DNA from 2 places in the Lentzea sp. JNUCC 0626 genome. Region 2 is predicted to be linked to the other one. Evidence: riboswitches for the same ligand, from Rfam matches in the RefSeq annotation. Region 2 holds a riboswitch; the other holds the start of a gene.

Region 1 (4,195 bases), 2.5 Mb from region 2:
TCGGACTCGTGCAGACCTGCTGCGGCAGCACGATCCCAGCCCGCGTCCTCCATCGCCTGGACGAGCGCGCGCGCCTCTTCCTCAACCGCGTCAACGTCTTCGCGGCCGGTGGTCGTGAGCCCGAGCGCTTCCCGCAGGCCCGGCAGCGCGGCGACCTGACCGCCCCACATCTGCCGTGCCTGCAACATCGCGAGCACGAGGTTGACGCGGACGGACCCCGTCGGCGCCTCGCCGAGGATGTGCAGGCCGTCGCGGATCTGGACGTCCTTGACCTCGCACAGCCAGCCGTCGACGTGCAGGATGAACTCGTCGAACTCCGCGTCGTGCGGCCGGTCCTCCATGCCGAGGTCGTGGTCGAGCTTGGCGGCCTTGATCAGCGTCCAGATCTGCGCGCGGATCGCCGGCACCTTGGCCGGGTCCATCGCCGAGATGTTGCCGTACTCGTCCAGCAACTGCTCCAGGCGCGCGATGTCGCCGTAGCTGTCGGCGCGGGCCATCGGCGGCACCAGGTGGTCGACCAGCGTGGCGTGCGCGCGTCGCTTGGCCTGCGTGCCCTCGCCCGGGTCGTTGACGAGGAACGGGTAGATCAGCGGCAGGTCGCCGAGCGCCGCGTCGGTGCCGCAGGACGCCGACATGCCGACGGTCTTGCCGGGCAACCACTCCAGGTTGCCGTGCTTGCCGACGTGCACGACGGCGTCGGCACCGAAGTTCGACTCGACCCACCGGTACGCGGCGAGGTAGTGGTGCGACGGCGGCAGGTCCGGGTCGTGGTAGATCGCGATGGGGTTCTCGCCGAACCCGCGCGGCGGCTGCACGATCACCGCGACGTTGCCGGACCGCAGCGCGGCCAGCACGATCTCGCCGTCCTTGGACTTGCTGCGGTCGACGAAGAGCTCGCCCGGCGCCTCGCCCCAGTGCTCCTGCATCGACTCGCGGAAGTCGTCCGGCAGCGTCTCGTAGAACTCGCGGTAGTCGGCCGCGGCGATGCGGATCGGGTTGCTCTCGAACTGCTCCTGCGTGAGCCAGTCCGCGTCCTGACCACCGGCGGCGATCAGCGCGTGGATGAGCTTGTCGCCGTCGAGTTCGTCGACGCCCGGCAGCTCGTCGCCGATGTCGTACCCGTGCTCCTGCATGGCCTTCAGCAGCCGGACGGTCGACGCGGGCGTGTCGAGGCCGACGGCGTTGCCGATGCGCGAGTGCTTCGTCGGGTACGCCGACAACATCACGACGATCTTGCGTTCGGCGACGGGGATGTGGCGGAGACGGCCGTGCCGCACCGCGATGCCCGCGACGCGCAGCGCCCGTTCGGGGTCGGCGACGTAGACGGTCAGGCCGTCCTCGTCGATCTCCTTGAAGGAGAACGGGACCGTGATGATCCGGCCGTCGAACTCCGGGATCGCGACCTGGGTCGCGGTGTCCAGAGGAGACAGTCCGTCGTCGTTCTCGTCCCACGTCTCGCGGCTGGAGGTGAGGCAGAGTCCTTGCAGGATCGGCACGTCCAGCGCGGCCAGCGCGCCGACGTCCCACGCGTCGTCGTCACCGCCGGCGGACGCCTTGGCGGGGTTCGTGCCACCCGCCGCGAGCACCGTGACGACCAGCGCGTCGGCCTTGCGGAGCGTGTCGAGCAGCTCGGGCTCGGCGGTGCGCAGCGACGAGCAGTAGACCGGCAGCGGCCTGCCGCCCTTGGCCTCGATGGCGTCGCACAGCGCGTGCACGAACGAGGTGTTCCCGGCGACGTGGTGCGCGCGGTAGTAGAGCACCGCGACCGTCGGACCTTCGGCCTTCGGTTCATCCCGCTCCAGCACACCCCACGTGGGGGTAGCCGTGGGGGCCTCGAAGCCGTGGCCGGTCAGCAGCACGGTGTCGGAGAGGAACTTGTGCAGCTCGGTGAGGTTCGCCGGGCCGCCGTGCGCGAGGTAGAGGTGCGCTTCGGCACACACGCCACCGGGCACCGTCGACAGCTCCATCAACGCCGCGTCGGGCTGCATCTCGCCACCGAGCACGACCACGGGCAGCCCGCAGGCCAGCAGCCAGTCGAGCCCTTCCTCCCACATCCTGCGGCCACCGAGGATGCGCACGACGACCAGCTCAACACCCTCCACGAGTCCGGGAAGGTCGTCGACGGTCGTGCGTGCGGGGTTGCCGAGCCGGTACTCGGCACCGCTCGCACGCGCCGACAGCAGGTCGGTGTCGGAGGTCGACAGCAGCAGGATCACGCAGGGCTCCATCCCTCGTGGGGTCCTCGCCCCAGATTGCGGGTCACGGGCGAAGCAGAGTTCCTGACTCCCAGCCGGTTCGGCCGGTCACAGTGGCGGGACCGCGCCGGATTCGCACCGGCTTCCTCCTGCGCTTCGTCGTTCGAGCTCACCCTAACCGGCGGGTTACAGTCCGACCTATGCGTAGTCACCCGGATGCCTGCCCCGGCGCCGTCGAGCTGCACGCCGCAGCCGACGGTGGGCTGGCCCGCATCCGGGTGCCGGGCGGGACGCTCTCCGCTGCTCAGTGGGACGTCGTGCGGGCTGCGGCTGCCGAGCTCGGTTCGGGTGCGATCGAGCTGACCTCGCGGGCGAACCTCCAGCTCAGGGGCCTGGCGGACGGCGTGGAGCTGGGTGCGCGGCTGGCTGCGGCGGGGTTGCTGCCGTCTTCGACGCACGAGCGGATGCGCAACATCATCGCGGCGCCGCTGGAGGACAACCAGGGGCTGGTCGACGAGATCGACGCGGCGCTGTGCGGGGACGCTGCGCTGGCGGACCTGCCGGGGCGGTTCCTGGTGACGGTGGGGCACGCGGTGAGCGGGCTCGGCGGAGACTTCGGCCTGGTCAGCACCTCGGAGGGCACCGTTCTGCTGCTCGCGGGCCGCGACACCGGCGTCCGCGTCACCGATCCCGTCGACGCCGTCCTGTCCGCCGCCCGCCTCTTCCAGCAACTGCGCGGCACGGCCTGGCGCCTGTCCGAAGTGGACGACGGTGTGCGAAAGATCACCGCCCACTTCGGCACCTTCGACGCCCCGCGCATCACCCCGGCTGTGACCCCTGTCGCACCTTCACCGTTGACCCCGGGCGTCCCGCTCGGCCGCCTCGGCGCGGCGCAGCTGCCCGGCGTCGCCCTGCGCCTGACCCCGTGGCGCAGCCTGGTCGTGCCCGCCGGCACCGACACGTCCGGCCTCATCACCGACCCGCGCTCCCCCTGGCACGGCGTCAGCGCCTGCACCGGACGCCCCGGCTGCGCGAAGTCGCTCTCCGACGTACGCGCCGATGTGCGCGCTTGGCTCGATATGCCCCACCACACACACGGGCCAGGCCGGGTACCCCCAATTTCGATTCTAGGGAGCAGGTCCGACAGTCCGGGCGCTGTGCACTGGTCGGGTTGTGCCCGCCGCTGCGGCCGCCCGGCGGGCGATGTGATCGAGTTCGTCGCGACCGGCGACGGCTACGAGGAGATCCGTTGACGCAGTACATCAAGGACGGGGCGGAGATCTACCGCCAGTCCTTCGCCACCATCCGCGCGGAGTCGGACCTCAGCGGGTTCCCCGACGACGTGGCGCGGGTCGTCGTGCGCATGATCCACGCGTGCGGCATGACCGACCTGCCCGCCGACGTCTCGTTCTCGCCGAACGTCGTGCGCAACGCGCGCGCAGCACTCCAAGCAGGCGCGCCGATCTTGTGTGACGCCAACATGGTCGCGTCCGGGGTGACGCGCCGGCGGCTGCCGAAGGACAACGAAGTCCTTTGCTACCTCCAAGATCCGCGCACCCCGGAACTCGCCAAGACCATCGGCAACACGCGCAGTGCCGCCGCCCTCGAACTGTTGCAGGACCGGTTCGACGGCGCGGTGATCGCGATCGGCAACGCGCCCACGGCGTTGTTCCACCTCCTCGACCTGATCGCCGCCGGCGCACCGCGCCCGGCCGCGATCCTCGGCATCCCGGTCGGGTTCATCGGGGCCGCGGAGTCCAAGGAAGCTTTGGCCGCAACGGATCTCGAGCACCTCGTGGTGCGGGGACGGCGCGGCGGCAGTGCCATGACGGCGGCGGCCATCAACGCGATTGCGAGCGAAGAAGAGTGACTTACGCCCCAGCTCGATGGCTGGAGCGTCCACCGAGCTCACGCTCGGCAGTTCCTGCTTCTTCATCCTCGGGAAGGAGGAGGTTGCGACAGTTGCCTCTGCGGTTGACACCGAATCGGTCTTCCACCGT
Region 2 (4,195 bases):
AGCATTGTCACCGGACCGGTGAGCATGCCCTTGACCGGACGTTCCGTCTGGCTCTGCGCGTAGGTAGACCACTCGACGGTCATCGGCGCGGGCCGGGAAACGTCGCCGACGATCAGCGGCGGCCGGACGTAGCGCGTGCCGTAGGACTGCACCCAGCCGTGCTGCGTGGCCAGGAACCCCGTGAGCTGCTCGCCGAAGTACTGCACCATGTCGTTGCGCTCGGGCTCGCCGTGCACCAGCACGTCCAGCCCGATCTTCTCCTGCTCGGCGATCACCGACCGGATCTCGGCGCGCATCGCCTCCTGGTACGCGGCCTGGTCGATCTTCCCGGACCGGACCTCGGCACGGGCCTTGCGCAGCTCCTGCGTCTGCGGGAACGAGCCGATGGTCGTGGTCGGCAGCTGGGGCAGGTTCAACCGCTCGTGCTGAGCCTTCGCCCGCGTGCCGTACGCGCTGGTGCGCCGCAGGTCCGCGGCCGTGACCGCGGCGACCCGCTCACGCACCGCGGGCACCTTCACGATCGGCGACGCCGCCCGCGACGCCAACCGGCTCTGGTTGACGTGCAGGACGTTGCTGATCGCGGCGTGGCCCTCGGTCAGCCCGCGTCGCAGCGTGACGATCTCCTCGAGCTTCTGCCGCGCGAACGACAACCAGCCCGCGATCTCGGTGTCGAGATCGCTCTCCAGCGTCACGTCGTACGGCACGTGCAACAACGAACACGACGCCGCCACGTCCACCGACCCCGCCAGCCCGAGCAGGGTGCCGAGGGTGCTCAACGCGGCGGTGAGATCCGCGGCCCAGATGTTGCGCCCGTTGACCACACCGGCGACAAGCCGCTTGTCCCCCAGCCCACCCACGGACGCGAGCGCGTCGAGGTTGGCCGCGGCATCACCGGTGAAGTCCAGCGCCAGCCCCTCGACAGGAGCCTTCGCCAGCACCGGCAACGCGTCCCCGAGCCGGTCGAAGTACGTCGCGACCAGGATCTTCGGGCGCGCAGGTGCGGCGGCCAGCCGCGCGTAGGTCTCCGCGACCTTGGCCAGCACGTCGGCCGGCTGGTCGGTCACGAGCGCGGGCTCGTCGATCTGCACCCACTCCGCGCCTGCCTCGTGCAGCTTGCCCAGCAGCTCCGCGTACAGCGGCACGAGCTGGTCCAGCAGGTCCAGTGGCCGGAAGCCTTCGGTGCCCGTCGGGTCCTTGGCCAGCAACAGGAACGTGACCGGCCCGACCAGCACCGGCCGCGTCGTCACACCCTCGGCGAACGCTTCGGCGAACTCGGCGAGCGGCTTGCTCGCGTCGAGGGTGAAGGTGGTGTCTGGGCCGAGTTCGGGCACGAGGTAGTGGTAGTTGGTGTCGAACCACTTCGTCATCTCCAGCGGCGGCGCCTCCGCGGTACCGCGAGCCATCGCGAAGTAGCGGTCCAGCTGACCTGCCGGAGTCGTGGCGTCGGGAACCGCGGCCAGGTGCCGCTCCGGAACCGCACCGAACAGCACGGCCGTGTCCAGCACGTGGTCGTAGAACGAGAAGTAGTTGCTCGGAACCTCGTCGATCCCGGCGTCACGCAGCTCCGCCAGGTTCTGCAACCGCAGCTCACGCGCGGTACGCAGCAGGGCATCGGCATCGCTGCGACCAGCCCAGTAGGACTCGATCGCCTTCTTCAACTGCCGCTGCGCACCCTGGCGCGGATAGCCGTGGACGGTGGCACGGCTGGACGGAACGGTCTGGGTCACGGGGCTCTCCTTCGCGAGTCCACGTGGACCTGCGGAAAGGAGCGCGCGACAAACCACGGCCGTTGACCGGGCCGTGCTTCGCCACCGACCCACCCGCGAGGTCTCGGCCTGCACCCACGGTCGTGGATGCACAGCGGGCAGGTCTTCGGACTCATGGGCGTTCCGGCTCGCGCCGGGTTCCTACTGGCCGTCGCTTCCCAAGCCTCCCGGCTCAGTGCTCGCCTCTCGAAGAGGCAGACGGCGGTCGTTCCCACTCACCGCTGCGGGGCAGTCCCGGATTCACACCGGATTCCCTCTTGCCTCGACCACCACCACGAACTCGCGACGGCCGAACCAGCTGCACACTCACTGTAGCGGTACAGGACCGCTCGATTTCTAGGTCTTGTCCCAGCCCATGGGAACCAGTTGTTCACAACCCGAGCAAGAGCGGCTCAGCCGGAACTTCTTCGGTGAGCAAGGTCGCGACCGGCGAGGCGAGGTCGCGCGGGGAGAACAAGTCAGCACCTCGATAGCCGGCTATCTCAGCCAACGTCTACCACCTGCAGTCCGTGGCGTACCTGGGCGACAGCACCTCCTGACGCCAGACACGCGGCGGATCATCGTCGACGACGAGGCCGACTTCCTCGCGCAACTCCCGCCGTAGCGCCTGCACAGGGGTCTCGCCGGACTGCAAGCCCCCACCTGGCACTCGGTCAGCTGGTCCCTCAAGACCGCGAACCCAATGACCGCGCCACCTACGTGGGCAAAAGTCTGCGCCTGAACTGCGGCTGCAAGATCCACGACCTGCGTGCCTTCGCCGCACAGATGCGACGCCAACGCGGTTGGGACATCGCTACCAGCACCGGCTGGGGAGGCAGCTCCACTGACACCGAAACCACTTACAGTCTCCGCGTTCGCCGCAAGAGCCTCGACACGCCAACAAAACCAGACACGAGGAAAGTCCAGCGAGTGCTCGACCACCTGAACCGCATGCTGTTGATCGGTGGCGAGTGGTCACCACGCACGTTCGACAGCATCCGCCCGCAAGCCCGTCCTCGGCCCAGCCAGGGAGACTCAGGAAACTGGTACAGGCGACCTAACGCCGCCGCGGGCGGCAAGTTAGGTACCTAACTTGCCGCCCGCCAGAGGAAAAACCTGCCCGCGTTGTGGCCGAAGGCGCACGGACCAGAGCGGCACCACCTGGAGGCGTCGACCTCCGCACCAGGCACCGGCGTGCAGCTGTGGCCGCCAGGGTCAGCCTTCGCAGGTCACGCAGCCCTCTTCCATGCGGCAGGTCAGGCCCACTTCCATGTCGTCGTCGTCCCAGTCGATCGCGAAGTCCGCGTCGGCGGAGCCCTCCGTCGCCACCGGACCCGCCGCCTCGATCACGGCACTCTGCTCACTCATTCTCATCTCCTCTGTTTGCTTGCCTGCACGCCCGCCCGGGAACGCATGTAGTAAAGACTCTTGATGTACGGGTCCAGCAGCGCCTTCTTGTGAATGCGGCTGATTTCCTGAGGGGTCGCGTCCGCGTTGAAGAACAGGTTCAGCGACTGCGACTGGTCGATGAACCGCTGCCGGTCGGCGGCCTGCGTGAGAATGACTTCCTGGTCGATCTCGTAGGCAGTCTTGAAGACCGACTTCTCCTCGTCCTTCAGCCAGTCCACGTGCTGCACCGAGCCGTCGTTGTCGACGATGTCGTCGATCGTCTCGCTGGTGTAGACGTCCCGTTCCTTCATCAACGAGACCAGGTTCGGGTTGGCCCGGGCCATCTCACCCGCCGAGGTGGTCTGGTTCCAGACGTTCGCCACGAACGGTTCGATGCCCTGGCTGGTGCCGCCGACGATCAACGCGGTGCTCATCGTCGGGGCGACCGCCATCAGGTGGCTGTTGCGCCGCCCGACGCACCACTCGGGAACTCCGGCGACCTCACCCATCCACACCGAGGCCCGGTTCGCCTGCTCGGCGATCGAAGCGAACACCGCCTTGTTGATCTCGCGGGCTTCCGGCGACTCGAACGCGATCATCCGCTGCTGGAGCATGTCGTGGTAGCCCATGACACCGAGGCCCAGGCTGCGGGCCTTCTCGGTGTAGCGGATCGCCCGCTCCAGGCCGCGGATCTCACGGGCCCGGCGCAGGAACGCCTCGGCGACCGCGTCGAGGAAGACCGTCGCGGTGAACGCGACGTCGGTGCCCTCCCACTCGCGGTACGTGGCCAGGTTCAGCGACGACAGCACGCAGGTGTACGAGTGGTCCTCGTCGGAGAACAGCGTGATCTCCGAGCACAGGTTGGACGCCTTGTTGGCCAGGCCGTTCGCCTTGTAGCTCTCGGTCTGGAGGTCGTTGACGGTGTCGACCTTCCAGATGTAGCCCTTGCCGAGGACCGCCCGGATCTTCAGAACCCGCTTGTACCGGGCGAGTGCGTCGGCGTCGCCGGAGACGAGCCGGTCGATGAAGTCCTGGGTGAAGATCCAGCCGACGTTCTTGTT

What was found. Region 2 has a riboswitch for cobalamin ahead of metE (5-methyltetrahydropteroyltriglutamate--homocysteine S-methyltransferase). Riboswitches for the same ligand answer to the same signal wherever they lie in the genome.
Region 1: it holds a riboswitch for cobalamin, as region 2 does, so the genes downstream of both, cobN (cobaltochelatase subunit CobN) here and metE (5-methyltetrahydropteroyltriglutamate--homocysteine S-methyltransferase) in region 2, are expected to answer to the same signal.

What each region holds. Positions count from the first base shown of each region.
Region 1 covers NZ_CP171635.1:9,873,138-9,877,332, reverse strand. Annotated here, with positions in the region: gene cobN (cobaltochelatase subunit CobN) at 1-2,216, opposite strand, end outside; cobalamin riboswitch at 2,253-2,388, opposite strand; gene JNUCC0626_RS46560 (hypothetical protein) at 2,396-3,448, shown strand; gene JNUCC0626_RS46555 (precorrin-8X methylmutase) at 3,445-4,065, shown strand; gene JNUCC0626_RS46550 (RNA-guided endonuclease InsQ/TnpB family protein) at 4,128-4,195, opposite strand, start outside.
Region 2 covers NZ_CP171635.1:1,749,676-1,753,870, reverse strand. Annotated here, with positions in the region: gene metE (5-methyltetrahydropteroyltriglutamate--homocysteine S-methyltransferase) at 1-1,727, opposite strand, end outside; cobalamin riboswitch at 1,847-2,080, opposite strand; gene JNUCC0626_RS07860 (NUDIX domain-containing protein) at 2,260-2,529, opposite strand; gene JNUCC0626_RS07855 (hypothetical protein) at 2,961-3,113, opposite strand; gene JNUCC0626_RS07850 (ribonucleotide reductase N-terminal alpha domain-containing protein) at 3,116-4,195, opposite strand, start outside.